DNA from 2 places in the Achromobacter sp. Root565 genome. Region 2 is predicted to be linked to the other one. Evidence: predicted binding sites of a transcription regulator. Region 2 holds the regulator's gene; the other holds the start of a gene.
The links. Region 2 encodes LexA, which represses DNA repair genes until DNA is damaged. Its sites were predicted from a motif close to ACTGTATNNNNATACAGT; they were not measured.
Positions count from the first base shown of each region.

Region 1: the regulator LexA is predicted to act here: its motif matches at 13,056-13,073, upstream of ASD71_RS26565 (DNA topoisomerase IV subunit B).

Region 1 covers NZ_LMGO01000009.1:119,740-135,236, reverse strand. Annotated here, with positions in the region: gene ASD71_RS26615 (efflux transporter outer membrane subunit) at 1-96, opposite strand, end outside; gene ASD71_RS26610 (MarR family winged helix-turn-helix transcriptional regulator) at 192-716, opposite strand; gene ASD71_RS26605 (DMT family transporter) at 748-1,635, opposite strand; gene ASD71_RS26600 (DMT family transporter) at 1,705-2,682, shown strand; gene ASD71_RS26595 (quinone oxidoreductase) at 2,733-3,722, shown strand; gene ASD71_RS26590 (epoxyqueuosine reductase QueH) at 3,840-4,514, opposite strand; gene glnE (bifunctional [glutamate--ammonia ligase]-adenylyl-L-tyrosine phosphorylase/[glutamate--ammonia-ligase] adenylyltransferase) at 4,563-7,346, opposite strand; gene ASD71_RS26580 (YhdP family protein) at 7,450-11,082, shown strand; gene rho (transcription termination factor Rho) at 11,242-12,501, opposite strand; gene trxA (thioredoxin TrxA) at 12,619-12,945, opposite strand; gene ASD71_RS26565 (DNA topoisomerase IV subunit B) at 13,271-15,232, shown strand; gene ASD71_RS26560 (YcxB family protein) at 15,232-15,497, shown strand, end outside.
Region 2 covers NZ_LMGO01000001.1:2,085,095-2,100,591, reverse strand. Annotated here, with positions in the region: gene lon (endopeptidase La) at 1-1,702, shown strand, start outside; gene lexA (transcriptional repressor LexA) at 1,898-2,545, opposite strand; gene ASD71_RS09365 (amino acid aminotransferase) at 2,695-3,894, opposite strand; gene uvrB (excinuclease ABC subunit UvrB) at 3,970-6,036, shown strand; gene ASD71_RS09355 (low molecular weight protein-tyrosine-phosphatase) at 6,289-6,780, shown strand; gene iscR (Fe-S cluster assembly transcriptional regulator IscR) at 6,973-7,512, shown strand; gene ASD71_RS09345 (IscS subfamily cysteine desulfurase) at 7,534-8,745, shown strand; gene iscU (Fe-S cluster assembly scaffold IscU) at 8,779-9,183, shown strand; gene iscA (iron-sulfur cluster assembly protein IscA) at 9,186-9,509, shown strand; gene hscB (Fe-S protein assembly co-chaperone HscB) at 9,513-10,025, shown strand; gene hscA (Fe-S protein assembly chaperone HscA) at 10,098-11,960, shown strand; gene fdx (ISC system 2Fe-2S type ferredoxin) at 11,970-12,311, shown strand; gene iscX (Fe-S cluster assembly protein IscX) at 12,311-12,505, shown strand; gene ASD71_RS09310 (methylglyoxal synthase) at 12,669-13,553, shown strand; gene ASD71_RS09305 (LysR family transcriptional regulator) at 13,557-14,507, opposite strand; gene ASD71_RS09300 (tripartite tricarboxylate transporter substrate binding protein) at 14,633-15,497, shown strand, end outside.

The DNA of each region.
Region 1 (15,497 bases), on a different contig from region 2:
GGCGGCATCAAGCGCGGCGACGGGCTTGGGCGCCGGCTCCATCAGCGCGCAACCGGTGAGGGCCAGCACCAATGCGGTAGATAAAAGGCGTTTCATCCTGACTGTTAGCTGAAAGTAATTGATTAATCTGTATTTGCCTAGGCAACGATTATGCCAAATAAAAACCCCGGCTCCAGCACGGGGCGTGGGCGTCAGCGGTCGGCCGGGGAGCCGGAGGCGGACCCGTTTGCGATCATCCGGCGCATGAAGTGCATGAGCTGGGTGACCTCGTCGGTCGAGAAGCCGCGCAGATGATGATTGAGCGCGCGGGCAATGTTGGCGGGAATTTCGCGGGCCTTGGCCTCGCCCAGTTCGGTGAGTTCGATCTTGACGACACGGCGGTCTTCCTGGCTGCGGTTCCGGCGCAAAAGTCCCTTGGCTTCCAGGCGATCCAGCGCGCGCGTCATGGCGCCGGTGTCCATGTCGTTGAGCCGCGCCAGTTCGGCGGGCGTATCGGCGCGGCCCAGGAACACCATGGCCAGCGGACGCCATTGCATGGCGGTGAGATCAAGCGGCGCCATCTCCTGGTCCAGCATCCGGTTCATGGAATGATAGGCCAGCTTGATAAGGTAGCCCGCGTTGTCTTCGGCCATGCAACGGGTGTCGTTGCGGTAATGGACGGGGGCGTCGGGCGACTCGGCGGGTACGGGCGTGGGCAGGGAAGGCGCGGCAGTCATGCGGCGCATTTTACTGCCTAGTCAGTTATTGTCAAGGCTGTATCTTTGAAGCCGGTTCGGCTGCCGTTGCCTGCTTGCGCAGCCCGGACCAGACGATGGCGGCCACGATAAGGGCGCCGCCGGCCAGCATGCGCGGCGTCGGTTCCTGGCTGAACAGCACCCAGGCGAACGCAATGGCGTAGACCGGTTCCAGCGCAATCACCAGCCCCGCGCTTCGGGCATTCAACCGGGTCAGGCTGGACACGAACAGGTAGTGGGACAGCCCGGTGCAAAAGACGCCCAGCAGCGCCAACCAGACCCAGTCCTGCGCGGGCAGGGCAGGAAGCTGGCCGACCGCGAAGGGCATCATCACCAGCGCGACCACGACGTTTTGCCAGCAGGCCACCTGCATCGGGTCCATGCCGGATGCCGAGCGGCGGTTGCTCAGCGCGAGCAGGGCAAAGCTCAGGCCGGACAGCAGGCCCCACGCGAGCCCGATGGTGCCCCGGTTGGCCAGGTCGAACGAGGGCGTGACAAGCACCAGGCCGGCGGTCACCAGGCCCAGCAGCAGCCATTCCGCCAGCCGGACGCGTTCGCGGAAGATCAGGCCTTCAAACAGGGTGATGAACGCGGGAAAGCTGGCAAAGCCGAGCGTCGCGATGGCAATGCCGCCCACCTTCACGGAGATGAAGAAGGTGACCCAGTGCGCCGCGAGCAGCGCGCCCGCGATCACCAGCACGAACAACTGCGCCGGGGTCAGCACGCCAAGCAGCGGCTTGCGGCGCATGCGCGCGAAGATGCCCAGCGCCACGACCGCGAACGCCGCCCGACCCAGCGTGATGACCGCGGCGCTGGCCTGGATCAGTTCGCCGAACACGCCGGTCAGGCCGAATAGCACGGCGGCAATATGGATATAGGTAAGAGCGCGTTGTCGGGTCATGCTGCGAAGAAAGCGGTTTGCATCAGAGAAGGCGTTCAATTTATTTTGCGGTGAACTTAAAATCATCGCATGAATCGTATTGCCAAGCTTACGGCGCTCCCGCTGGCCTCCGGCCGCGCCGCCGGGATCGCCATGGCGGTGCTTGGCGCGATCCTCTTTTCCGCCAAGGCCATCGTCGTCAAGTTCACCTACCGCTACGGGATCGACGCGGTCACGCTGATCGCGTTTCGCATGCTGTTCGCGATGCCGTTCTTCGCGGTCGTGGCGTGGCACCAGTCGCGCCGCGCGGCCCGGGGCGAAATCGTGGTGATGACCACCAAGGAACGCCTGCAGGTGTGCGTGCTTGGCCTCCTAGGCTATTACCTGTCCAGCTTCCTGGATTTCCTGGGGCTGCGCTACATCACCGCCAGCCTCGAACGCCTGATCCTGTTCCTGTCTCCCTCGCTCGTCGTGCTGCTGTCGGCCCTTTGGTTCAAGCGGCCGATCGAGCGCCGGCAATGGCTGGCCATGGTGCTGTCGTATGCCGGCGTGGTGCTGGTGTTTGCGCACGACCTGTCCTTCGGCGGGGGCGGCGAGGTCCTGTTAGGGTCTTTGTTCGTTTTCGGCTCGGCTGCAAGCTATTCTGTGTACCTGATTTGCTCCGGGGAACTGATCAAGCGGATCGGCCCGACGCGTCTGGTGGCGTATGCCATGCTCGTGTCGTGCGTGGCCTGCATCATCCAGTTCTTCGTTGTGCACCCGCCGTCGATGCTGATCCAGCCCGCGGCGGTCTATGGCTACTCCATCATTCACGCCACGCTGAACACGGTGGTGCCGGTGTTCATGCTGATGTGGGCGGTGTCGCTGATCGGCGCACCCACCGCGTCGCTGCTGGGCATGGTGGGGCCGGTGTCGGTGCTGTTCCTGGCCTCGTGGTTCCTCGACGAGCCCATCACCGTGTGGCAGATGGGCGGAACCGTCCTGGTGCTGGCGGGGGTGTTTGCGTTGATGGGGGGCGGCGCCATGCGCACGCCTTCCGCGCAGGACGACAGGCAATCCACGCGTTGAAGTCTGCATTTTTGGTCAATTCGCATTATTTCCAATGAAAGGAGGCCAGCATGGCCAGCAATCTCGTCAAGGCAATTCGTATCGAGCAGCACGGTGGTCCCGAAGTCCTGAAGCTGGTTGAGGTGGAAGTGCCGCCGCCGGCCGCCAACGAAGTCACGATCGAGCAGCACGCCGCCGGTTTGAACTTCATCGATATCTATTTCCGCACGGGCTTGTATCCGCATCCGCTGCCGCATGGCCTGGGTTTCGAGGGCGCCGGCGTGGTGACCGCGGTGGGCGCTGATGTGAAGCACCTGAAGAAGGGCGACCGCGTGGCCTACGGGCAAAGCCCCATCGGCGCCTACGCCAAGGCCCGCAACGTGCCGGCCTTGCAGGTCGTGAAGGTGCCCAAGGGCATCGAATTCGACGAGGCGGCTGCCCTGATGCTCAAGGGCCTGACGGTGCAGTACCTGTTCCGCCAGACCTACCGCCTGCAGGGCGGCGAGACCATTCTGTTCCATGCCGCGGCCGGCGGCGTCGGGCTGATCGCATGCCAATGGGCCAAGGCGCTCGGCGTCAAGCTCATCGGCACGGTATCCAGCCCCGAAAAGGCGGCACTGGCGCGCGAGAACGGCGCGTGGGAAACCATTGATTATTCGCGTGAAAACGTGGTCGAGCGCGTCCTGGAACTGACGGGTGGCAAGAAGGTGCCAGTGGTGTACGACGGCGTGGGCAAGGACACGTGGGAAACCTCGCTGGACTGCATCGAGCCGCGCGGCCTGATGGTCAGCTTCGGCAATGCGTCCGGTCCGGTGGCGGGTGTGAACCTGGCCGTCCTGAACCAGAAGGGCAGCCTGTACGTGACGCGTCCCTCGCTGGGCATCCACGTAAACACGCTGGAAAAGCTGCAGTCGGCTTCCGAAGAGCTGTTCGATCTGGTGCTCAAGAAGAAGATCAAGGTTCGCATCGACCAGCGCTACACGCTGGAGCAGGCGGGCGAAGCGCAAACGGCGCTGGCTTCGCGCAAGACGACGGGCGCGACGGTGCTGACGCTGGACTGATCGCTTCAAAAAGCATTGCGGCGCCCCGTGGGGCGCCGCAGCGGGCCTGGAGGGCGCACGATGCGCGGCCTGCCAGGCCTTTTTCATGGGCGGCGCGGGGCGCGCGCCGCCCGCTGATCAGAGATTTTCTTCGTTGATCAGGTCTTCCTTGCCGTAGAACTTGACGCCGATGTGGATGCGTTCGCGGCCCTGCGAGCGGCGATGGCGGTTGGTGTCGCGCAGCGAATAGACGCAGCCGCAGTATTCCTGCTGGTAGAAGTTCTCGCGCTTGCTAATTTCGATCATGCGCGCCGAACCGCCGCCCTTGCGCCAGTTGTAGGTCCAGTAGATCAGGTCGTCGTAGCGCGCCGCGGCGCGTTCGCCGCAGCCGTTGATCTGATTCATGTCCTTCCAGCGCGAGATCCCGAGCGAGCTGGTGATGGTGTCAAAGCCATGCTCGTGGGCGTAGAGCGCGGTGCGCTCGAAGCGCATGTCGAAGCAGGCCGTGCAGCGCTCGCCGCGCTCGGGCGCGTCTTCCATGCCCTTGACGCGGTCGAACCAGTTGTCCATGTCGTAGTCGGCGTCGATGAATTCGATGCCGTGCTGCTCGGCAAAGCGGATGTTCTCCTGCTTGCGGATTTCGTACTCTTTGACCGGATGGATGTTCGGGTTGTAGAAGTAGATCGCGTAATCGAGCCCGGAGGCCGTCATGGCCTCCATGACCTCGCCGGAACAGGGCGCGCAGCACGAATGCATCAGCACCTTGCTGCGGCCGGCGGGCAGGTCGAGTTTGGGGCGGACGAGTTCAGACATGGCGGTCAGGCAAAAGCGGAAAAACCCTTATTTTACGACGAGTTGTCATCAGCCCAGCACCGTCGTCCAGAGTTCGCGGACCGCGGCCCGTTCTGCCTGGAGCTGGTCGGGCCCCACGCGGGCCTTTTCCACCCCCTGCAGGCGCAACTGGTGCTGGACGCGCCGCAGCGTGCGGTAGGCGTCCCCCGACCGCGCCGCGAGGTCCGGCGGGATCAGCCCGGCTTCGGCGGCCAGGCGCAGCAGCGCGATGTTGCCCAGGTTGCGCACCAGCACCGGGTGCGTGCGCGCGTGGCACAGCACCAGATACTGTGTCACGAACTCCACGTCGACCATGCCTCCGCGATCGTGCTTCAGATCGAAGCGGTCGGACGTGTTGGGATGGCCGGCGTTGATCTTCTCGCGCATTGCCAGCACCTCATTGCGCAGCGCGGCCGTGTCGCGCGGCGCCACCAGGATGTCTTCGCGGATCTTTTCGAAGCGGTCGCCCAAGCTGGCGTCGCCGGCGGCAAAACGCGCCCGGGTCAGCGCCTGGTGTTCCCACGCCCACGCGTGCTTGTGCTGGTATTGCTCGAAGGCCTCGAGCGACACGGCCAGCAGCCCCGCGTCCCCATCGGGCCGCAGGCGCAGGTCGGTCTCGTACAGCCGGCCCGAGGACGTCATGGTCGACAGCCAGGACGACATGCGCCGGCCCAGCTTGGCGTAGACCTCCGCGGCGTCGTCGCGCGGGTCGTCAAAGAGGAACACCAGGTCCAGGTCGGACGCATAGCCCAGCTCCTTGCCGCCGAGCTTGCCGTACGCGATGACGGCAAAGTGCGGTTCGGCGCCCGGGATCTTGTTCACGAGCGGCCACGCGCGGCGGATGGTTTCGGTAAGCAGCAGGTCGGCCAGCGCCGACAACTGGTCGGCCAGCTTTTCGACGGTGAGCTCGCCCTCCAGATCCTGCGCCAGCAATTGGAAGCTGGCCTGGCGCTGCACATCGCGCATCAGGTTCATCTGGCGCTCGACGTCCGGGTCGCCGTCGGGAAGCCGGCAGGCGTCCAGGTCCGCGGTCAGTTGCCGGGCAATCTGGCCGAAGTCCAGCGGCTCGAAAAGCGTGCGCCAGTCGATCAGGCTGTCGAGCAGCAGCGGATGCTGCGTCAGATACTGCGCGGCCCACGGGCTGGCGGCCACCATTCGCGCCACGCGGGCGAGCGTGTCCGGGTATTCAGCCAGCAGGGCCAGGTACGCGCTGCGCTGCGCAATCTTTTCGATCAGGTCGAAGAGACGGACTGCGGCTTCATGCGGCGCCGGCGTCTGCAGCGCGGCGCGCAGCGCGGCAGGCAGCAGGATCTCCATGCGGCGGCGGCTGCTTTCGGGCAGGCTGCGCACGCGGTGGCTGCCGGACAGCGTCTGGGCGCGGCGCAGGAGGTCGTCCGCGTCGTTGCCAAACGCCTGGCGGATCTGATCGCTCAGTTCGCTTTCGCTGTCAGGCTCGTCCTGGCTGGCGGGCGCGGTGTCCGGGGTGGCGGCGGGCGCGGATTCTTCCTCGCCCATGCCGACCATGCGGAACACGTTGCGGAAGGTCTGCGACACGAACGTGCGGTGCGCGGCCAACGTGCTTTCAAAGTCTTCGGGCGTCATCCCGAGCGCCGCGGCCAGGGCGGCGCGCAGGTCAGGGTCGCCGGGCAAGAGGTGGGTCTGTTCGTCTTCGCGGTACTGCAGCGCGTGCTCGGTGCGCCGCAGGAATCGGTAGGCATCTTCGAGCCGGCGGGCGTCGTCCTCGGGGACCAGACCCGCCACGCATTCGGCGTGCAGCGCTTCCAGCAAGCCGCGCTTTTGCAGCGCCGGCATGCGGCCGCCGCGGATCAATTGCGCAAGCTGCACCACGAACTCGATCTCGCGGATGCCGCCGTCACCCAGCTTGATGTTGTTGGCGCTGTCGATGCCGTTGCGCGCCGACGCGCGGCGCTGCCAGTCCTGGCGGATGCGCTCGCGCAACGCGCGCAGCGCGGCCAGCGCGTCAAAATCGAAGTACTTGCGGTAGACGAAGGGCACGCGCAGGCTTTCGAGCTGCCTGGCCTGCGCGGCACTGTCGCTGTCTGCAAATGCCTGCGCGGGCATCAGCCGCGCCTTCAGCCACGCATAGCGCTCCCATTCGCGGCCCTGGCCGATGAGGTAATGCTCCAGGGCGTCCAGGCTCCAGGCCAACGGACCCGAGTCGCCGTCGGGACGCAGGCGCAAGTCGGTGCGGAACACCTGGCCGTTGGCGTCCACCTCGGACAGCACCGGCATCATGCGGCGGGTCAATCGACCATAGAACTCGTGATGGCTGATGCGGCGGGGGCCGTCGGTTTCGCCTTCCTCGCCGTAGAGCATGATGAGGTCGATGTCGGACGAGACGTTCAGCTCGCAGCCGCCCAGCTTGCCCATGCCGACGATCAGCATCTCCTGCGGCTTGCCGGTGGCGGGGTCACGCGGAACGCCGTGGACGGCCACCAGTTCCGCCGCCACGCTGCGATAGGCGGCGGCCACCGCCATGTCCGCCAGCGCGGTCATGGCGCCCACCACTTCCTCAAGCGGCGCTTGCCCAGTCAGGTCGCGCACGATCAGCACGCTGAAGACGCGTTCGCGCAGCTTGCGCAGCACCATGCGGCAGACGTCCACCGGCAGGGCGGCGGAGGCGTCCGAGGCCGTGCCGGCCAGTTCGTTCTGCCATTGCGCCATCAGGTCCGGTGTCACGGGGTGTTTCACGGCCTTGTCCAACCAGGCGGCCAGGTCCGAGTGGGCGTCCAGGCGGCGGCGCAGATGGCCGGACCAGGCGAGGGCAGGGGCAAGCAAGGATGGTTTCGACATGGTGCAAAGGGCGGCAGACGGATGGACGTGTTTCAGGTATAAGTGGGGACGATACTGCAAGACATCTCCTCCTGCCCACTGATCCGTGTCTGTTCCAAAAAAAGTGCTCCGCAGCCTGTTCTGGGCCGCGCTGACCGTCTATGGCGTCGTCGCCATCGGGTTTCTGGGCGTGCGCTACTGGGTCCTCCCGCGGGTGGATCAGTGGCGCCCTCAGATCGAAGCCTACGCCAGCGAGGCGTTGGGCGCCCGCGTCACGATCGGCGCGATCAAGGCAAACTGGCAAGGGCTCAATCCTAGGCTCGATCTCGCCGCCGTCCAGGTCTACGACGACGAGGCCGATCCGGTATTGAGCCTGCCGTCCGTTTCCGCGGTTGTTGCATGGCGCAGCCTGCTGGCGCTGTCGCCCACGCTGGTGCGGCTGCGGCTGGAAAAACCGGAACTTACGTTGCGGCGGGACGCGTCCAATCATCTGTGGGTCGCCGGGCAGGACATCGACCTGAACGCAAGCGACCACGCCTCCGATCTGAATCATCCGGGCCTGCGCTGGCTGGCGGCGCAGCGCGAACTGCTGGTCAGTGACGCCACGCTGCGCTGGCAGGACGAACTGCGCCAGGCGCCGGAACTGACGCTGGAGGGGGTCGACTTCCTGGTGCGCAATGGCGCGCTGTCGCATCGGTTCGTGCTGCAGGCCTCCGCGGGCCCCGCGCTGGCGAACAAGCTGGAGCTGCGTGGCGAATTCAACCGTAGCCTCTTCGCCACCGACGCTCGGAGACCCGCCAACTGGAGCGGACAGATTTTTGCGCAGGTTGATGACGTGGAGCCGCAGGCCTGGGCGCCGTGGATCGACGTGCCCGCGGTCGCCGGCCGGCTGGCCGCGCGGGCGTGGTGGCAACTGGACCACGGCAAGTTCACCGAACTGACCAGCGACGTCGCCGTGCGCGGCGTGGCCTGGACCTCCGCGCCGGACGGCCCCGCCGTCCAGAGCGGGTCGGGCCAGTTACGCTTTTCCGTGTGGCCCGGCGATTACGTGAAGATCGAAGGCGTGCCGCTGGGTCGCAGCACGGGCGCGCCTGCCGTGGCCGTCAAGGGCAAGGTGCATCAGTTGGGCGTGACGCTGCCGGGCGTCTTCGAGACGCCGACCCTGCGGGCCGACGACCTGGAACTCGACGCCCAGGTCAAGGGGCCGGATTCGGAGCATTGGTTCGTCGACGTGGCCCAGTTGCGCTTGGCCAATGAAGATCTGGAAGCACGCCTGCAAGGGCAATGGCGGCCCGAGGGTAAGACCGCCGCGGGCACGGCCGACGTGCGCGGCACGATGGTGCGCGGCTCGATGCCGGCCATCCACCGTTATCTGCCGCTCGAGGTAAACGCCGACGCCCGCGAATGGCTGGCGACCGGCCTGCCCGCCGGGCAGATGCACTCGGCGGCCATCACGCTCAAGGGCGATCTGGACGACTTTCCGTATGGCGCGCCCGGCTCGACCGGCGAGTTCGTCATCGCGGGCAACTATTCCGGCGCCAAGGTCGATTACGCGCCGGCGCGCAAACACCACAAGGGCTGGCCGATGCTGGAAAACCTGTCGGGCAGTTTTCGCATCGACAAGGTGAGCCTGGCGTTGGACAGCGCGGGCGGCGCCGTGGCGCATACCGGACAGGGACACACCGTGAAGTTGGGCGCGGTGAAAGCCGCCATTCCCAACATGGAACACGACTCGCAGCTTCGGGTCACCGGCGATACCTCCGGGCCGGTGGCGGCGTACCTGGCGCTGGCCGCGAATTCTCCGCTGGGCGAGTTGCTGGACGGGGCCCTGGACGAGGCGCACGGCACCGGCGACTGGCGGATGCCGCTCGATCTCACCGTGCCGCTGCTCAACACCGACGACACGCGGGTGCTGGGGCGCATCAGGTTCTCGGACAATTCGTTCAGCTTCATGCCCGAGATTCCGGTGCTCAGCCAGATCCACGGTGATCTGGAATTTTCGGAAAAGGGCGTGCAGACCAAGGGCATCCGCGCGCAGTTCCTGGGCGGGCCCGTCAACATCTACGGCACGCTGGCGCAAGGCACGGACGCGCTGCGCTTTGACGGCACGCTATCGGGAGCCGGACTGACGCAGTTGAGCCGCGCGCCGTCGATGTCGCGCTTTACCGGCCGGGCGGCTTACAAGGGCCGGCTGATCTACCTGAAGGGCGGCGCGATCGACATTTCGGCCGAGTCCGACCTGATCGGCATGGCGATCGACATGCCCGCGCCGGCCGGCAAGCCCGCCAAGTCCGCGCAGTTGTTGAAGCTGCAATGGTCGCCCGCGCAGGACCGGGGCGCGCGCGACCGGCGCTGGCTCACGGCCAGCCTGGGCGACAACGTCAACGCGTTGTTCGAGCGGGACCCTGCCGATGGCTCGGCCTCCTATTTTTCGCGCGGCGCATTGGGCGTCGGGCGGCCAGCCAGCCTGCCGGAACGCGGGCTGAGCCTGAACGCCAACCTGCCTGAGTTGGACATGGACGGCTGGGAAAAGGTATCGGATGGATTCGACGCCCCGCCCGTCAAGGGCAGGCCGCCTTCCAAGCCCATCCTGCCGCAGCCCGAGCGCATCAGTCTGGCGGCCGGTGTGATGCACGCCAGCGGCTTGACCTTCAATGACCTGACGCTGTACGCCACGCGCCCCGCGCCGGCGCGCTGGCGCGTCGAACTGGAATCGCGGCAGGCGGCGGGCACGCTGGAATGGCGCGAGGCGCAGGGCGCCATCGCCGGCCAGATCACCGCTCGCCTGAAACACCTGTCGATCGCGGGCGAGGGCGATGCCAACCAGGCCGACAAGGCGCTGGCGTCCGGCAACGACCTGTCCGACATCCCCGCCATCGACCTGCAAGCCAACCAGTTCATGCTGTACGGCAAGAACCTGGGGACGCTGCAGGTGACGGGCACCAATCTGGAACGCGGACGGCAGTGGCGGCTGGACAAGCTGTCCATCACCAACGATTCGGCGGCCCTGAACGCCACGGGCAACTGGGGGCTGGAAGGTCCGAACCGCGGTCTGACCGTCGATGCGGTGCTGACGCTGGAAAACATCGGTGACTTCATGGGCCGGATCGGCTTCGAGAACGTGGTGTCCAACGGCAAGGGAACGATCCAGGGCAAAGCCACGTGGCGCAATCTGCCGTGGACGCACAACATTGCGGACGTCGTGGGCGACGTGGTCGTCAGCCTGGACAACGGCCGCTTCATGCACGTGAATTCCCGCACCGCGCGGCTGCTGGAGCTGCTGTCGCTGCAGTCGCTGCAACGGCTGGCTAGGTTGGACGTGAACCCTACCAATTTGCTGCGCGACGGCTTTCCGTTCGACACCATCCGGGGCCACGTGAAGGTGGCCGACGGCATGCTGACCACCGAAGGCTACAAGATCAACGGGCCGGTCGCCGCCATCGTCCTGGCCGGCGGCGTGAACCTCGTCAAGGAGCGCTGGGACATGAAGGCGGTGGTGATTCCGAATCTGGACGCCAGCGGCGCGGCAATGGTGACGGCGCTGGCGGTCAATCCGCTGATCGGCCTGGGCGCTTTTGTCACGCAATGGCTGCTCAAGCAGCCGCTCGCCCGCGCGATGACCATGGAATACGCCGTCACGGGTAGCTGGGACGACCCCAGCATCGAGCCGATCGAAGCCGGCAAGGAACCTGCCAAGCAGACGCCGCGCCCCGCGAATGCCACGCCGCGCCGGATGCCGGAATTCATCGAACACTGAGCCGCCGCGGGAAGCTTCGCAGGTGTCTGACACCCATTGCGACGCCGCAGCAAGCTGACGACGATATACGCCGGGTGTCAGACACCGTCCCAAGCAAGAAATCACCCATAAAAAAAGCCGCCCTTGCAAAGGCGGCTTCTTTTGGCGCGGACGATGCGCTTACTTCTTCTTCATCATGTCGAAGAATTCGGCGTTGGTCTTGGTGGCGCGCATCTTGTCCAGGATGAATTCCATGGATTGGACTTCGTCCATGTCGTGGATGAACTTGCGCAGCACCCACACCTTCTGCAGCAGGTCGGGCGCGATCAGCAGCTCTTCGCGGCGAGTGCCCGACTTGTTCAGGTTGATGGACGGGTAGACGCGCTTTTCAGCCAGGCGGCGCTCGAGGTGGACTTCGGAGTTGCCGGTGCCCTTGAATTCTTCATAGATGACTTCATCCATGCGGCTGCCGGTTTCGATCAGCGCGGTGCCCAGGATGGTCAGCGAGCCGCCTTCTTCCAGGTTGCGCGCCGCGCCGAAGAAGCGCTTGGGACGCTGCAGGGCGTTGGCGTCCACGCCGCCGGTCAGCACCTTGCCGGAAGCCGGCACGACGGTGTTGTAGGCGCGGGCCAGACGGGTGATCGAGTCCAGCAGGATCACGACGTCCTTCTTCATTTCGACCAGGCGCTTGGCCTTTTCGATGACCATTTCGGCCACTTGCACGTGACGCGTGGCGGGTTCGTCGAAGGTCGACGCAACCACTTCACCGCGCACGGTGCGCTGCATTTCGGTCACTTCCTCGGGGCGTTCATCGACCAGCAGGACGATCATGACCGCGTCGGGGTAGTTGGTGGTGATGGCGTGCGCAATGTGCTGCATCATCACCGTCTTGCCGGACTTGGGGCTGGCGACGATCAGGCCGCGCTGGCCCATGCCGATGGGGGCGAAGACGTCGAGGATCCGGCCGGTGAGGTTTTCCTCGCTCTTGATGTCGCGTTCCAGGCGGATGACGCGGTTCGGATGCAGCGGCGTCAGGTTCTCGAACATGATGCGATGCTTGATCGCCTCGGGCGCCACGCCGTTGACCTTGTCCACCTTCACCAGGGCGAAATAGCGCTCGCCATCCTTGGGGGTGCGCACTTCGCCTTCGATGGAGTCGCCGGTGTGCAGATTGAAACGGCGGATCTGCGACGGGGAAATGTAGATGTCGTCGGTGCTGGCCAGATACGAGGTTTCCGGCGAGCGCAGGAAACCAAAACCGTCGGGCAGGACTTCAAGAACGCCGTCGCCGAAGATCTGCTCGCCCTGCTTGGCGCGCCGCTTCATGATGGCGAACATCAGTTCCTGCTTGCGCAGGCGGTTGGCGTTCTCGATTTCCAGGCCAGCGGCCATTTCGAGCAGCTGCGAGACGTGCAGCGCCTTCAGTTCGTTGAGGTGCATCGCGGTGAGTGTTGGGGGAAAAGTAAAGGAGGGCTCTGGCGGCGCGCCACGGACGGGCTCGCGCGGTACTGAATGAGCGCCGCCTATGCGGCGGCGCCTTCGTTTACAGCACGCGATTTACAACGCGCCGTCCAGGAATGCGGTGAGTTGCGACTTCGACAGCGCGCCAACTTTGGTGGCGGCAGCTTGGCCGTCTTTAAAGAGCATAAGGGTCGGAATGCCGCGGATGCCGTACTTGGTGGCGGTGCCCTGATTTTCGTCCACGTTCAGCTTGGCGATCGTCAAGCGGCCAGCGTATTCGGCGGCGACTTCTTCCAAAATGGGGGCGATCATCTTGCAGGGGCCACACCAGGCAGCCCAGTAGTCCACCAGCACCGGCTGGCCGGATTTCAACACATCGGCATCGAAGCTGGCGTCACTGACGTTCTTGATTTGGTCGCTCATGATGGTGATTCTCGGTTCGGCAGCAAAAGGCGCGTTAAAACGCGCCTTGCCGTTGTTCTTGTTTGTGGAATGGACTCAAGCATACCACTGTCAATAACAACAGGCATACCACTGTTAATAACAACAGGGTTTGCAGGATTTTGTGTAGGATGTTGCGGCTCAGCTGTCGCGATCCGGGAGGTCAACGCCCGGGACGGCGGTTGTGACTGTTCATCATCCTACCGAATTCGGACCTGGTCAGGTCGTGCGCATCCCACCCGGAGCCGCGCAGAATCTAGGCTTAACCGTAAAATGTCGGTTTTTTTCCACAGATGTTGGGGATAACTTGGCCACTCCACGTTACAACGAGGCGTCCATCCGCGTCCTGAAGGGGCTGGAACCCGTGCGGCAGCGCCCGGGCATGTACACCCGCACCGAAAACCCCCTGCACGTCGTGCAGGAGGTCATAGACAACGCCGCGGACGAGGCCCTCGCCGGTCACGGCAAACAGATCCAGGTCACGCTGCATGCCGATGGCAGCGTCTCCGTCGAGGACGACGGCCGCGGCATTCCCGTCGGCCTGCACCCCGAAGAAAACGCGCCCGTCGTCGAACTCGTGTTCACGCGCCTGCATGCGGGCGGCAAGTTCGACAAGGCGGGCGGCGGCGCTTACGCCTTCTCGGGCGGCCTGCACGGCGTCGGCGTGTCCGTCACCAATGCGCTCGCCACCCGCCTGGAAGTCATCGTCTGGCGCGACAACGCCGTCAGCCGGCTGGTGTTCAAGGGCGGCGACGTCGACGAGCCCCTGGCGCCTTACGACCAGGGCGGCCGCAAGAAGTCCGGCACCCGCGTGCGCGTCTGGCCCGATGCCAAATACTTCGACAGCCCCAATATCCCGCTGGGCGAGCTGACGCATCTGCTGCGCAGCAAGGCCGTGCTGCTGCCGGGCGTGAAGGTCACGCTCGTCAACGAGAAAACCGGCGACACCAAGACCTGGCAGTATCAGGACGGCCTGCGCGGCTACCTGGCCGAAGCCCTGGTAGGCGCCGAACTGATGGTGCCGTTCTTCGAAGCCGAACAGTACGCCGGCGCCGACCACGAAAATTTCGCCGAAGGCGAGGGCGCCCAATGGGTGGTGGCCTGGACCGACGACGGCAACGCGGTGCGCGAGTCCTACGTCAACCTCATTCCCACGCCGGCCGGCGGCACGCATGAATCCGGCCTGCGCGAAGGCCTGTTTGGCGCGGTCAAGGGCTTTGCCGAGCTTCACAGCCTGCTGCCCAAGGGCGTGAAGCTCTTGCCCGAAGACGTGTTCGCCCGCGCCAGCTTCGTGCTGTCGGCCAAGGTGCTCGATCCGCAATTCCAGGGTCAGATCAAGGAACGCCTGAACAGCCGCGACGCCGTGCGGCTGGTCGGCGGATTCTCCAAGAGCGCGCTCGACCTTTGGCTGCACAGCAACGTCGAATACGGCAAGAAGCTCGCGGAACTGGCCATCCGGCAGGCGCAGGCGCGCCAGCGTTCGGCCCAGAAGGTTGAAAAGCGCAAGAGCTCCGGCGTGGCGGTGCTGCCCGGCAAGCTGACCGACTGCGAGTCCAGCGACGCCACGCGCACCGAAGTGTTTCTGGTCGAGGGCGACTCGGCCGGCGGCTCGGCCAAGATGGGCCGCGACAAGGAATTTCAGGCCATCCTGCCGCTGCGCGGCAAGGTGCTCAATTCCTGGGAAGTCGACCGCGACCGGCTCTTTGCCAATAACGAAATCCACGACATTTCCGTGGCGATCGGCGTCGACCCCCACGGCCCCAACGACTCGCCCGACCTGTCCGGCCTGCGCTACGGCCGAATCTGCATCCTGTCGGACGCGGACGTCGACGGCTCGCACATCCAGGTGCTGCTGCTGACGCTGTTCTACCGGCACTTCCCCAAGCTCGTCGAGGCCGGCAACGTCTACGTCGCCAAGCCGCCGCTGTTCCGCCTGGACGTACCCGCCCAGGGCAAGCGCCCCGCCCGCAAGATCTATTGTCTTGACGATGGCGAGCTCGAAGCCGCGCAGGACAAGCTGCGCAAGGAAGGCGTGCGCGAAGGTGCGTGGGCCGTCAGCCGGTTCAAGGGCCTGGGCGAAATGAACCCCGAGCAACTGTGGGAAACCACCATGAATCCGGACACGCGCCGCCTGCTGCCCGTGGGGTACGGCGACCAGACCCCCGACGACACCACCCGCATGTTCGACATGCTGATGGGCAAGGGCGAGTCCTCGCAACGCCGCGCGTGGATCGAGGAAAAGGGCAATCTGGCGGAGCTCGACATCTGATGACGCCGTCCGCGCCCGGGCAAGCCCGCATGGTCGTCGACCTGACCGCCGACGACTACGCGGATTTTGCCGCCTATGTGTACAAACGGCCGGAGCTGCGCCGCAGACGGTACCGGTCTCATTTGCGCTTCGGCGTCCTGATGATCGTGGCGCTGCTTGCGTACCTGATCTGGCAGACCTGGGACGGCAAGGGCCCCAATTGGGGCGCGATCCTGCCGGTGTATTTCCAGGGGCTGGCGGTGGGTTTGGGCATCCTGGCGCTGCT
Region 2 (15,497 bases):
CGCGGACATCGAAGAGCTTGAAAAGAAGATCATCGCTGCCCACATGCCCAAAGAGGCACGCAAGAAGGCCGATGCCGAGCTCAAGAAGCTCAAGCTCATGTCGCCCATGTCGGCCGAAGCCACCGTGGTGCGCAACTACATCGACACGCTCATCAATCTCCCCTGGAGAAAGAAGAGCAAGATCAACAACTCGATCAGCAACGCCGAAACGGTGCTGGACAACGACCACTACGGTCTGGAAAAGGTCAAGGAACGGATCCTCGAATATCTTGCCGTGCAACAGCGCGTGGACAAGGTGAAGGCGCCGATCCTGTGCCTGGTTGGCCCTCCGGGCGTCGGCAAGACCTCGCTTGGCCAGTCGATCGCCAAGGCAACGAACCGCAAGTTCGTGCGCATGGCCCTGGGCGGCGTGCGTGACGAAGCCGAGATCCGCGGCCACCGTCGCACGTACATCGGCTCGATGCCCGGCAAGATCGTGCAGAACATGTCGAAGGTCGGCGTGCGCAATCCGCTGTTCCTGCTTGATGAAATCGACAAGCTGGGCATGGATTTCCGCGGCGATCCCTCGTCGGCCCTGCTCGAAGTGCTGGATCCGGAACAGAACCACACGTTCCAGGACCACTACATCGAGGTCGACTTCGATCTGTCCGACGTCATGTTCGTGGCCACCAGCAACACGCTGAACATCCCGCCGGCCCTGCTGGACCGTATGGAAGTGATCCGCCTGTCGGGTTACACCGAGGAAGAAAAGATCCACATCGCCCGCGACCATCTGCTGCCCAAGCTGATGAAGAACAACGGCGTGAAGGAGACCGAGCTGACGGTCGACGACAGCGCGCTGCGCGACATCGTGCGCTATTACACCCGCGAAGCCGGTGTCCGTGCGCTCGAACGCGAAGTGGGCAAGATCTGCCGCAAGGTCATCAAGCAGTTGCTGACCCAAAGCGATCGCGCCAAGGCCGAGGGCAAGACGCTCGAGGTCAAGGCGGTCAACGTCACGGCCGACAACCTCAGCGATTTCCTGGGTGTGCGCCGCTACGCCTTTGGCATGGCCGAGAAGGAAAACCAGACTGGTCAGGTGACCGGCCTGGCGTGGACGGAAGTCGGCGGCGACCTGCTGACGATTGAAGTCGCGGACATGCCCGGCAAGGGCGTCATCCAGCGCACGGGTTCGCTCGGCGACGTGATGAAGGAATCGGTCGAGGCAGCGCGCACCGTCGTGCGTTCGCGGGCTCGCCGCCTGGGCTTTGCCGACAGCGTGTTTGAAAAGCACGACATGCACGTGCACGTGCCGGAAGGCGCGACGCCCAAGGACGGTCCGTCCGCGGGTATCGCGATCACCACGGCCATGGTGTCGGCGCTGTCGCGCATCCCGGTGCGCGCAGATGTCGCCATGACGGGCGAGATCACGCTGCGCGGCGAAGTGCTGCCCATCGGCGGCCTGAAGGAAAAGCTGCTCGCGGCTCACCGCGGTGGTATCAAGACGGTTCTGATCCCGGAAGAAAACGTCAAGGATTTGGCGGAGATTCCGGACAACGTCAAGAACCACCTTGAGATCGTGCCGGTGCGTTGGATCGACAAGGTGCTTGAACTGGCCCTGGAACGTCTGCCGGAGCCGTTGGCCGAGGAAGAATCCGTCAAGGATGCCCTGGTTGCCAAGCCGGCTGAACCCGGCTCGACCGACCCGGTCATGAAGCACTAATGGCGTCTTGAACGCAGGACGCTCTCGAAAGAGGGCGTCCGAAGCCCAGGGGTGGCGCAAGTGTTGCGAACGCCCCGAAAGCAAAAAACCCCGCTCACATGAGCGGGGTTTTGTTTTTTGAGCTTGGGCCCCCCTGCAAGGGGCGGGGCGCAGGCCGCATGATGGCGGCCCGACTTTACATAGGCCGAGCCCGGCCTAGTGCAGCGCCTGGGTGCGGATGAGGCCCACTGCAATGCCTTCGAGCGCAAATTCCTGATCGGCCTTGACCACGATGGTTTCGAAGTCGGGATTTTCGGGCAGCAGCTCGATGTGGCCGTTCTGGCGCTGAAGGCGCTTGACCGTGACATCGTCGCCAATACGAGCCACCACGATCTGGCCATTGCGGGCTTCAGATGCCTTTTTGACAGCGAGCAGGTCGCCTTCGAGGATGCCTGCGTCGCGCATGCTCATGCCGCGCACCTTGAGCAGATAATCGGGCGCCTGTGCAAAGAGGCTAGGGTCTACGCCGACTTCGCGTTCAACGTGCTCGGCTGCAAGAATCGGGCTGCCTGCCGCAACGCGGCCGACGAGCGGCAATAGGAGCTGGGCGAGGGCGGGGATGGGAAGCGAGGACTGGACCGGTGTGGTGGCGTCCTTCAAGCGGATGCCGCGCGAGGCGCCGGCCGTGAGTTCGATGGCGCCCTTGCGAGCCAACGCCTTGAGATGGTCTTCGGCGGCGTTGGGGGAGCGGAAACCCAGGGCCTGGGCGATTTCGGCACGCGTCGGCGGAAAGCCGGTGCGCGTGACCGTTTGCCTGATGAGGTCCAGGATTTGTTGTTGGCGATCCGTGAGTTTGCTGGCCATGGCGATGATCCGTTGCGAGCGGACTGTACATATATACAGCGCCATTCTGGGGGACGCAGCGTAAAAAAGCAAGCCGGTCGCGAGGCCAACAAAAACGGGACCCGCAGGTCCCGTTTTTGGTTGAAGACGGCGCGGCGCCGCCTGGCGATTTACAGCACGGCCGCGATGCCGGCTGCGACCTTGTCGATGTTGCCGCTGTTCAGCGCGGCCACGCAGATGCGGCCGCTGGACACGGCGTAGACGCCGTGTTCTTCGCGCAGCCGGTCCACCTGAGCGGCGGACAGACCCGAATACGAGAACATGCCGCGCTGCTTCAGCACGAAGCTGAAGTCCTGCTTGCCGCCGTGCTCTTTGATCTTGTCGACCAGCTGCGCGCGCATCAGGCGGATGCGATCGCGCATGCCGGCCAGTTCTTCTTCCCAGAGGGCGAACAGCTCGGGCGTGTTCAGCACCGTGGAGACGACCGTGCCGCCGTGCGTCGGCGGGTTGGAATAATTGGTGCGGATGACGCGCTTGAGCTGGCTCAGCACGCGGGTGGCTTCGTCCTTGCTGCCGGCCACGACAGTCAGTGCGCCAACGCGCTCGCCATACAGCGAGAACGACTTCGAGAACGACGAGCTGATGAACATGGTCATGTCCAGGTCGGCGAACAGGCGCACGACCGAGGCGTCTTCCGTCAAGCCGTCGCCAAACCCTTGGTAGGCGATGTCCAGGAACGGGACCAGGTTGTTGTCCTTCACGACAGCGGCAATTTGCTTCCACTGATCGGGGGTGGGATCGGCGCCGGTGGGGTTGTGGCAGCAAGCGTGCAGCACAACGACGGTCTTGGCGGGCGCGGCCTTGAGGTCGGCCAGCATGGCTTCGAAGTTCAGCCCGCGGGTGGTGGCGTCGTAATAGGCATAGGTGCCGACTTCAAAACCGGCGCGCTCGAACAGGGCGCGGTGGTTTTCCCAGCTGGGATTGCTGATCAGAACCTTGGAGCCCGGCAGCAACTGGTGCAGGAAATCGGCGCCAATCTTCAGGGCGCCGGTGCCGCCCAGTGCCTGCGTGGTCAGCACACGGCCGGCGGCGGCCAGCGCGGAATCCTTGCCCAGCAGCAGCGCTTGCGCACCGGCGTTGTAGCCGGCGATGCCTTCGATCGGCAGGTAGCCGCGAGCAGCAGCGGCCTCGATGCGGGCGGTTTCAGCCTTGCGCACTGCGCCCAGGAGCGGGATCCGTCCCTGATCATCGTAATACACGCCCACACCCAGGTTCACTTTACCGGGGCGGGTGTCCGCGTTGTATTGTTCGTTCAGGCCAAGAATGGGGTCGCGCGGCGCGAGCTCGACGGAATCGAATAGGGTGCTCATGGGACTCTGATGAGGTGGGTGGACGCAGTACGAAGTGCTGTGGATAATGGGGGGTTTACCCTGGAACAGTCTAGCATGCCTAAGAGCGCAATAGATCCAAGCGCGGGGGCTCCCGCCGCAGGTCCGGGATTCGTCGATTTCCCTGACAGCCCGTTTCATCTCTATCAACCCTATCCGCCGGCGGGGGACCAGCCCACGGCCATCGCAGGGCTGACCCAGGGTGTCGAAGACGGTCTCATGTACCAGACGCTTCTGGGCGTGACCGGGTCAGGCAAAACTTACACCATGGCCAACGTCATCGCGCGCATGGGCCGCCCGGCGCTGGTCCTTGCACCCAATAAGACATTGGCCGCGCAGCTCTACGCCGAAATGCGCGAGTTCTTCCCGAAGAACGCGGTGGAGTATTTCGTTTCTTACTACGATTATTACCAGCCCGAGGCCTACGTGCCGACGCGCGACCTGTTCATTGAGAAGGACTCGTCCATCAACGAACACATCGAGCAGATGCGGCTGTCGGCCACCAAGAGCCTGCTCGAGCGGCGCGACACGATCATCGTGGGCACGGTGTCGTGCATCTACGGTATCGGTAACCCCGGCGACTATCACGCGATGGTGCTGATCCTGCGCGCCGGTGACCAGATCGCCCGGCGCGAGATTCTCGCGCGCCTGGTTGCCATGCAGTACACGCGCAACGATGCCGAATTCACGCGTGGGGTTTTCCGCGTGCGCGGCGAGACCATCGACATCTTCCCGGCGGAAAGTGCCGAGCTCGCCTTGCGTGTCACGTTGTTCGATGACGAAATCGAAACCCTGGAACTGTTCGACCCGCTGACGGGCCGCATCCGCCAGAAGTTGCCGCGATTCACCGTCTATCCTGGCTCGCACTACGTGACGCCGCGCGATACCGTGCTGCGCGCCATCGAAACCATCAAGGAAGAGCTGCGCGAACGCGTCAAGCGCTTCGTCGATGATGGTCACCTGGTGGAGGCCCAGCGTCTTGAACAGCGAACCCGCTTCGACCTGGAAATGCTGCAGGAGCTGGGTTTCTGCAAAGGCATCGAGAACTACTCGCGTCATTTGTCGGGCGCCGCGCCGGGCGACCCGCCACCGACCCTGATTGATTACCTGCCGTCCGACGCGCTGATGTTCATTGACGAAAGCCACGTCACGATCGGCCAGCTCAGCGCCATGTACCGCGGCGACCGCTCGCGCAAGGAAACGCTGGTGCAGTACGGCTTCCGGCTGCCCTCGGCGCTGGACAACCGTCCACTCAAGCTCGAGGAGTTCGAAACCCGGATGCGCCAATGCGTGTTCGTATCGGCAACGCCGGCCGCGTACGAGCAGGAGCACGCGGACAACGTAGTGGAGCAGGTGGTGCGTCCCACGGGGCTTGTCGACCCGATCGTGCAGGTGCTGCCTGCCCGCACGCAGGTGGATGATCTGCTGGGCCAGATCAAGACTCGCGTTTCGCAAGGCGACCGCGTGCTGGTCACGACGCTGACCAAGCGGATGGCCGAAGACCTGACCGACTTCCTGAGCGAGCATGGCGTGAAGGTGCGCTACCTGCACTCGGACATCGATACGGTCGAGCGCGTCGAAATCCTGCGCGACTTGCGCTTGGGCACCTTCGACGTGCTGGTGGGCATCAACCTGCTGCGCGAAGGGTTGGACATTCCGGAAGTGTCGCTGGTGGCCATCCTGGACGCGGACAAGGAAGGTTTCCTGCGTTCAGAGCGCAGCCTCATTCAGACCATTGGGCGCGCGGCGCGCAACCTGAACGGTCACGCCATTCTGTATGCCGACCGAATCACGGATTCCATGAAGCGCGCCATGGACGAAACCGCGCGCCGGCGCACGAAGCAGTTGCAATTCAACGTCGACAACGGCATCACGGCGCGCGGTGTGCATAAGGCAGTACGCGAACTGATCGACGGTATCGTGGCGCCTGCCCAGCACGACACGCTGGAAGCGGCGGTGCCTGCGGAATTGTTGAAGGACGAGAAGGCCCTGGCGCGCGAGATCAAGCGCCTGGAGAAACTGATGATGGACCACGCCCGCAACCTTGAATTTGAACAGGCTGCGGCCGCGCGAGATTCGCTCAATGCGCTCAAGCAACGGGTGTTGCTCGACGGGGCAGTTTAGGGCCGGATCATATGTTTCAAGTCATGTCTCGTTGCTTACTGCGGGCTGAAATTGTGCAAAAAGTGGTGCGTTGCCATCATGGTGTAACCATTCCGGAATTTTGCGCTGCTTGAGTCTCATGGGGTACCTGAATATCAGCTTGCAAGTCCATGATTTTGTTGTTGTTATGTGGGCCTTTAATTTGCGCTGCATCAATTGCGCGAGTGCAAAAAAAGCTTGCCTTATCTCGGGTTTTCCCGCACACTTGCTCCCATGATGACCAAGGTACTTTTCGTTTGCATGGGCAATATCTGTCGCTCGCCGAGCGCAGAGGGCGTGTTTCGCCATTTGGTGAATGACGCGGGTTTGGGCGATGTTGTTCGCATCGACTCCGCGGGCACGCACGCGTTTCATATCGGCGAGGCGCCTGATGCCCGGGCGCAGGCTGCGGCACGTAAGCGCGGCTACGAGATCACTCACTGCGAGGCGCGTCAGGTCACCGCGGAAGACTTCCGTGACTTCGATCTTATCCTCGCCATGGATTGGGACAATCTGTCCGCCATGCAGCAGCAATGCCCCAAGGCGTATCAGCACAAGCTGATGCTCCTGATGCGCTTTGCCAATGAGTTCGAAGAAGCCACCGTGCCCGACCCGTACTACGGCGGCGCCGACGGCTTCGGCAAGGTCCTGGACTACCTGGAAGATGCCTGTCAGGGCGTCCTCGAATTGGTCCGCAAGCGCGCTACCCAGTACCAGGCTGCCTGATCGGCCGGTTGCAGAGCCGCTCGCAGGGCGGCTCTCAAGGCACAAGGCAGTAAATAACCGCGCAGATGCGCGGTTTTTTGTAGCTGGGAGCCATACCAAATTAGTCGGGAATAGGCTATACTTGAGCCAATTACTCGGGTATTGACCGCTGGATTCGCTGGCGGCCATTGCCGGAATCACAGGGAATTCACCATGCGGCTAACTACCAAAGGGCGTTTCGCCGTGACTGCCATGATCGACTTGGCTATGCGGCAGCATAGCGGCCCGGTCACTCTTGCGGCCATCAGCCAGCGTCAGAACATTTCGCTTTCGTATCTGGAACAGCTCTTCGGAAAACTCCGTCGTCACGAGCTCGTGGACAGCGTCCGCGGCCCGGGCGGCGGTTATTCGCTTGCGCGTCTGGCGCGCAACGTGACTGTTGCAGACATCATTTTCGCCGTCGACGAACCGCTGGACGCCACGAGCTGTGGCGGCAAGCGGGACTGTACGAGCGGCAACGACGGCAAGCCGGGCAAGTGCATGACGCATGAACTCTGGGCTACGTTGAATCGCAAGATGGTGGATTACCTGGATTCGGTGTCCCTGCAGGATCTCGTCGATCAGCAGCGCGTGCGCCAGTTGCAGGAAGCCACGAATCAAGCGCAGGCCTGCGCAGTGCGTGTGAACCGGGTGGGAGGCGCTACCGCCGCCAACGCTCCGACCACCACTGTTGCTGCCAACGCCACCGTATAAGAAGTATCAGGAGTTGTAGAAATGACCACCCGTCCTATCTATCTGGATTATTCGGCCACGACGCCCGTTGACCCCCGCGTCGTCGACGCGATGGTGCCCTGGCTCTATGAGAACTTTGGCAACCCGGCGTCGCGCAGCCATGCGTTTGGCTGGGAGTCCGAAGAAGCCGTCGAACGCGCCCGCGAAGAAGTCGCCAAGCTGGTCAATGCCGACCCGCGCGAAATCGTCTGGACCTCCGGCGCCACCGAATCCAACAACCTCGCCATCAAGGGCGCGGCCAACTTCTATGCCGAGCGCGGCAAGCACATCATCACGGTCAAGACGGAACACAAGGCGGTTCTGGACACCTGTCGTGAGTTGGAGCGCCAGGGCTTCGAAGTCACCTACCTGAACGTCAAGGACAACGGCCTGATCGACCTGGATGTCTTCAAGGCTGCGCTGCGTCCCGATACCGTGCTGGTGTCCGTGATGATGGTGAACAACGAAATCGGCGTGATCCAGGACGTGGAATCGCTGGGCGAGATCTGCCGCGAAAAGGGCATCATTTTCCACGTCGACGCCGCTCAGGCGACCGGCAAGGTGGAAATCGACTTGCAAAAGCTGAAGGTCGACCTGATGTCGTTCTCGGCGCACAAGACTTACGGCCCCAAGGGCATCGGCGCGCTGTATGTGCGCCGCAAGCCGCGTATCCGCATCGAAGCGCAAATGCACGGCGGCGGTCATGAGCGCGGTTTCCGCTCGGGCACGCTGGCCACGCACCAGATCGTCGGCATGGGCGAAGCCTTCCGCCTGGCGCGCGAAGAAATGGGCACCGAAAACGAGCGCATTCGCATGCTGCGTGATCGCCTGTGGAACGGCCTGTCGGAAATCGAAGAGGTCTACCTCAACGGCGACATGGACCAGCGCGTGCCGCATAACCTGAACGTGAGCTTCAACTACGTCGAAGGCGAGTCCCTGATCATGGCGATCAAGGAGCTTGCGGTTTCCAGCGGTTCGGCTTGCACCTCGGCCAGCCTGGAGCCTTCGTACGTGCTGCGCGCCCTGGGGCGCAACGATGAACTGGCGCACAGCTCGATCCGCTTCACGCTGGGTCGTTTCACGACCGAGAAGGAAGTGGACTTTGCGGTCGAACTGATCAAGAGCCGGGTTGGCAAGCTGCGCGATATGTCGCCGCTTTGGGAAATGGCCAAGGAAGGCATCGACTTGAACACCGTGCAGTGGGCCGCGCACTAAGCGCCCGCGCCTTGATATACGTGGAGAATTAACATGTCTTACAGCACCAAAGTTCTGGATCACTACGAAAACCCCCGCAACGTCGGTTCGTTCGACAAGTCGGACGACTCGGTGGGCACCGGCATGGTGGGCGCGCCGGCCTGTGGCGACGTCATGAAGCTGCAGATCAAGGTGAACGAAGCCGGCGTGATTGAAGACGCGCGCTTCAAGACCTACGGCTGTGGCTCGGCCATCGCCTCCAGCTCGCTCGTGACCGAATGGGTCAAGGGCAAGACGCTGGATCAAGCGATGAACATCCGCAACACGCAGATCGCCGAAGAACTGGCCCTGCCGCCGGTGAAGGTGCACTGTTCCATCCTGGCCGAAGACGCGATCAAGGCCGCGGTGCAGAACTACAAAGAAAAGCATTCGGTCACCGCCGAAGCTGTGGCGGGCTGATCATGTCCGTTACCCTGACCCAACAGGCTGCCACCCATATCGGCCGCTACTTGCAAAAGCGCGGAAAGGGTATCGGCTTGCGGCTCGGCGTTAGGACGACGGGCTGCTCCGGCATGGCCTACAAGTTGGAATATGTCGACGCGGTCGAGTCGGAAGATGTCGTCTTCGAGAGCTTTGGCGTGAAGGTCTTCATTGACCCCAAGAGCCTGTCGTACCTCGATGGCACGGAGCTGGACTACGCCCGCGAGGGCCTGAACGAAGGCTTCAAGTTCCGCAACCCCAACGAGAAGGCGACCTGCGGCTGCGGCGAGTCGTTCACGGTGTAAGTCTTGGCTGGTGACGATCACTTCAGCCTGTTTGGCTTGCCGGCACGATTCGACCTGGACGGCCAGGCGCTTGAACACGCCTGGCGCTCCGTTGCCGCGAAGGTGCACCCCGACCGCTTTGCCACGGCCAGCCCGGCGGAACGCCGCGTGGCGATGCAATGGGCGGCTCGTGCCAACGAGGCTTATCGCGAGTTGAAGGATCCGCTGTTGCGGGCGCGCTATCTGTGCGAGCAGGCGGGCGTGGACCTGCAGACCGAAAGCAACACGTCGATGGACGCGGCTTTCCTGATGCAGCAGATGACTTGGCGTGAGATGCTGGACGATGGGCGCGATGACGCCGGCGTCCTGGACGCGTTGCAAGCCGAACTGGACGATGCGCGTGCAGAGATGCGCGCCACGCTGACGCGCCTTCTGGATGACGAACGCGATTACGCGGCGGCCGGGCGCAAGGTGCGGGAATGGATGTTCGTGGAAAAGCTGGCGCAGGAGCTGGCCCACGTGCAGCCCGCAGGATAGCCAACGGCGCGCTGGGGCGTTCCCGTCATGGGCGCCTGTCCGGCGCGGCCTACTGACCAGAAAAACAGAATCATGGCCTTATTGCAGATATCCGAGCCCGGCGAGTCGCCCGCGCCGCACCAGCGCAAGCTGGCGGTCGGGATTGACCTGGGCACCACCAATTCGCTGGTCGCTGCCGTGCGCAGCAGCGTGGCTGAAGTGCTGCCCGATGCGCAAGGCCATGCCTTGCTGCCCTCGGCGGTGCGCTATTTCCCTGGCGGCAAGGTCACGACGGGCCGTGAGCCGCTGGCTCAGCAGGCCGAGGATCCGCTGAACACGGTTGTGTCCGTGAAGCGTTTCATGGGTCGCTCGCTGGAAGAGGCGCAGGCAACGCGCGCGCCTTATGAGTTTGTCGATGCGCCCGGCATGGTGCGGATTCGCACGGCGCAGGGCGACCTGAGCCCCGTGGAAGTGTCCGCGCAGATCCTGGCGGTGCTGCGTCAGCGCGCCGAAGACGTATTGGGCGACGAACTGGTGGGCGCGGTCATCACCGTGCCTGCGTATTTTGATGACGCACAGCGCCAAGCCACGCGAGACGCCGCGCGCTTGGCGGGCCTGAACGTGCTGCGCCTTTTGAATGAACCGACCGCGGCCGCCATTGCCTATGGGCTGGATAATGCCGCCGAGGGTGTCTACGCGGTGTACGACCTGGGCGGCGGCACGTTTGATATTTCCATCCTGCGCCTGACGCAGGGGGTGTTCGAAGTGATCTCCACAGGCGGCGATACGGCGCTTGGCGGCGACGATTTCGATGTCTTGATCGCGGATCACGCCGTGGCGAAGCTGGGCTTGGGCGAACTGTCGCCCGCTGAGCGCCGCGGCTTGCTGATGGCCGCGCGCACCGCGCGTGAAACGCTGTCGGACGCCGACGTGACGAGCCTGAACCTGACGCTGTCGGGCGGGCGCGACGTCGCGCTGACGCTTACCCGTGACGAGTTTGAATCGCTGGCCCAGCCGCTGATCGAGCGCACGCTGGACACGGCGCGCCGCGCGCTGCGCGATGCGTCGCTGAAGGCGGCCGACGTGCGCGGCGTGGTGATGGTGGGTGGCGCGACGCGTATGCCTGTCGTGCGCGCCGCGGTGGCCAAGGTGTTCGGCACGGAACCGCTGACCGATCTGGATCCGGATCAGGTCGTGGCGCTGGGCGCCGCGCTGCAGGCCAATCTGTTGGCGGGCAACCGGGCGCCGGGCGAAGACTGGCTGTTGCTGGACGTGATTCCGCTGTCGCTGGGCCTGGAAACGATGGGTGGGCTGGTCGAACGCATCATTCCGCGCAACAGCACCATTCCAGTGGCGCGCGCCCAGGAATTCACGACGTTCAAGGATGGCCAGACGGCCATGAGCATTCACGTGGTGCAGGGCGAGCGCGACCTGGTGGCGGATTCCCGTTCGCTGGCGCGCTTCGAACTGCGCGGCATTCCGCCCATGGTGGCCGGCGCCGCGCGTATCCGCGTGACCTTCCAGGTGGATGCGGACGGCTTGCTCAGCGTTACCGCGCGCGAGCAGAGCCAGGGCGTGGAGGCGATGGTGTCGGTCAAGCCGTCTTACGGTCTGTCCGATGACGAGATCGCGCAGATGCTGGCCGACAGCGTGGCGCAGGCTGATACCGACGCCAAGGCGCGCATGTTGCGCGAGCAGCAAGTCGACGCGCGCCAGCTGGTGGAATCGGTGCAGGCGGCGCTAGCCGTTGATGGCGACCTGCTGGAGCCGGAAGAACGCAAGCGGGTGGACGAGTGCCTGGAAGCCGCGATCGCGGCGCAGCAGGCCCAGGACGTGGACACGGTGACGCAAGCCGTGCAAGCGCTGTCCGCCGCGACCGACGACTTTGCCGCGCGCCGCATGGACCGCAGCATCCGCGCCGCGTTGGCCGGCCGCAAACTAGACGAAATCGCCTGATAAGAAGTTATGCCGAAACTGACTGTATTGCCTCATCCCGACTACTGTCCCGAAGGCGCGGTGATCGAAGATGCGCCCAAAGGCGTGTCGATCTGCCGCGTGCTGCTGGACAACCACATCGATATCGAGCACGCCTGCGAACTGTCGTGTGCCTGCACGACCTGTCATGTGGTGGTCAAGCAGGGTTATTCGTCGCTGGAAGACGCGACGGACGACGAGGAAGACCTGCTGGACAAGGCCTGGGGCCTGACCCCGACGTCGCGCCTGTCGTGCCAGGCGCTGGTGACCGACGCTGACCTGACAGTCGAGATTCCCAAGTACACGATCAATCACGCCAAAGAGGGCCATTGATGAAGTGGACCGACACCTACGAGATTGCGGCCGCGCTGTACGACGCGCATCCTGACGTCGACCCGAAGGAGCTGCGCTTCACGCAGCTGCGCGACTGGGTCATGGCTCTGCCGGGCTTCAGCGACGATCCCGCCCATTGCGGCGAGAAGATCCTGGAGGCCATTCAGATGGCCTGGATCGAAGAAGCCGACTGATTGCGGCTGCGCAAGGCGCTCCCTGTTGGGAGCGTTTTTTTTGGGCGCTGCCGCCATGCTGCGGACAGGCTCGAGCGCGGTCCTGCGTCTGACACGCCGTCGTCTCGTGGGCCACGGTATCATCGGGGATCCGTTTGTTTGACCTTTCCAGCCGAGTCTACCGATGCCCGCTGCCCAATTGCGTTTTGGCCTGGCCGCCAATCGTCTGCACCACGAAACCCCCGACGCTGCCTTGTTCACTTGGCTGCGTGCGTGCTCGTCCACCATCCGCGAGTTGGGTGTGCAGTTGCACACGGTCGGGCGCACCCATGATGCGATCGTGCGCGAAGGCATGCTGCAGGGCTATCCCGGCCTGATCCGCTATCCCTATGGCCGCGAGGGCGGCCTGATGAAGCTGGTGGCGCGCGTGACCGAAGGGCGCGATGGGCAGGCGCCGTTTGACGGCGCGATCTACCTGATTGATCCCGTCGACCCGTCGTCGATTTTTCCCGAAGCGCTGGCGCTCAAGCGGCAGTGCATCACGCACGGCCGTCCGTTCATCTCGACGTTGGCTGGCGCCATCGAATGGATGGAAGTTGAACGCATCCACGCCGGGCTGGCGCCGGACGCGTCGGCGTCGCGCCACTTCAATTTCTCGGGTCAGACGCTGGCGATGATCGCCCACGATGCGCTCAAGGACGAAATGGTGGCGTTTGCCAGCGAGCATTTCGATGTGCTTTCGCGCTTTGCGCGGCGCGTGGCCACCGGCACGACGGGTGGCCGGCTGAATGAGCTGGCCTGGTCGCGCGGCTGGCCCAAGGACACGCCGTGGGTGCATCGTTACCTGAGCGGACCCCTGGGTGGCGATGCGCAGATCGCGGAACTGGTGCTTGAGCATCAGTGCCAGCGCGTCATCTTTTTCGAAGACCCCCATGTCGCGCGCCAGCACGAGGCCGACATCCAGTTGCTGGAACGCGCGGTGCGGGTGGTGACCGAGTCGGCCACGTGCGCGACGTCGCCCACGGTCGCGCGGCGCTGGGCGCAAGCGGTCGAAAAGCGGATCGTCTGAGCGCTACGCGCGCGCCGCGGCAGGCCCTGCGTCCGTGATGATGCGGGCGACGCGGTCCGCGACGGCTACCGCCGCCATCGACAGCGGCAGCACATCCGAACGGCACAGGAAGACCGGACGGGTCAGCCGGGGCCGGCTGATCCGCCGCAATTGCACCAGGCCGCGTTCGGCCTCCTGGCGCACCGCCTCAAACGACAGGATCGTATGGGCGACGCCGGCCTGCGCCAGCTCGATCAGCTGCGGGATGGCGTTGGCTTCGGCAATGACCCGAAATGCAACCTGTTCGCGCTGCTGGTATTGATCGAGCAAGCGGCGCAGGCTGTGCGGATTGCCCGGCAGCACCAGCGGCAACGCGGACAGGGCGCGCAAGCTGATGGACGGCAGTGCAGCCAGCTCCGATGACGCGCGTTTAGCTTGTTTAGCGTGTTTTGCCACGGGCGGCGAAACGACCACCAGTTCCTCGTCGATCAGATGCTGAAAACGCAGATCGACGGACGCCTCATCGCTGAATGTCAGTCCCAGATCGGCGTGGCCTGAGCTGACAAAGCCGGGGATATAGCCCGTGCTGGATTCGATGATCTTCAAGTAGACGCCCGGCCAATGGGCAAGGCTGAACCGCAGCAACGGCACGGTCAGCATCTTTGCCATGGACATCGACATGGCCAGCGACACCGTGCCGCGCGGGGCGCTGAGGTCTTCTCGCACGTCCGCGCGCGCCGCATCGATGCGGCCGAGGATTTCGCGCGCGTGCGCCAAGAGGCGCGTGCCCGCTGCGGTGGGCGTGACGCCGCGGGCGCTGCGATAGAGCAGCACGACGCCCAGGTCTTCCTCCAGGTTACGGATCTGCAAACTGAGCGCAGGCTGGGCCACATGCAGCGCCGCCGCGGCGCGGCTGATCGAACCCGTTGACACCACCGCGACAAAGCACTGCATCGCGCGTATGGACATGGACATGAAGGGCTCCGGAAAGAGGCAGGCCATCATGTTTTTGTTATGGCCAGCATATTTAAACGGTATTTCTAATATAGCAATCCGCTTCCGATAATGAGCGTCATCCAAGAAGAACCACAGGAGACGTCATGACACTCAACAAAATTTTTGCCGCCTGCCTCGCTTGCTCGGCACTGTCCGCGCCCGCGTTTGCGGATGCGTGGCCGTCCAAGCCCATCACGCTGGTCGTGCCGTTTTCGGCGGGCGGGCCGACGGATTTCATCGCGCGGCTGGTGGCCGAGCCGCTGTCGCACGAACTGGGGCAGCAGGTCATCGTGCAGAACAAGCCGGGTGCGAGCGGCAATGTGGGCTATCAGAGCGTGCTCAATGGTCCGGCCGACGGCTACACGCTGATGCACAACACGGTGGCCATGCAGGCCATCAATCCGCTGATGTATCCCAGCGCCAAGATGCATCCGTTGAAGGACTATGTGCCGGTCGGTACGACGGGCGCCATGCCGAACCTGCTGGTCGTGAACCCCGAGCGCACCCCCGTCAATACGCTGGCCGAATTGGTCGAGCGCGGTCGCAGCGCGCCGCATGGCCTGAGCTATGCGACGTTCGGGCCGGGTAGCTCGCCGCATGTGTACGGCGCGTCGCTGCAGAAGCTGGCCAACTTCCAGGCTGTGGGCGTGGCCTACAAGGGCAGCGCGAATGCGGTGACGGACGTAATCGGCGGTCAGGTCGATTTTCTGTTCGACAGCATGTCCACCAGCATCGGGCAGGTGCAAGGCGGCCGATTGAAGGCGCTGGCCATCACGTCGGCCGAACGATCGCCCCTGCTGCCGAACGTGCCGACGTTGAAGGAAGCGGGCTACCCCAGTCTGGATTTGAAGTTCTGGTTCTCGCTGCAGGCGCCCGCCGGCACGCCGGACGACGTGGTGCAGACGCTGCGCGCCGCGGTCGCAAAGGTGGTGGCCAGCGACGCGTATCGAAAAGCGATGCAGGAGCGCG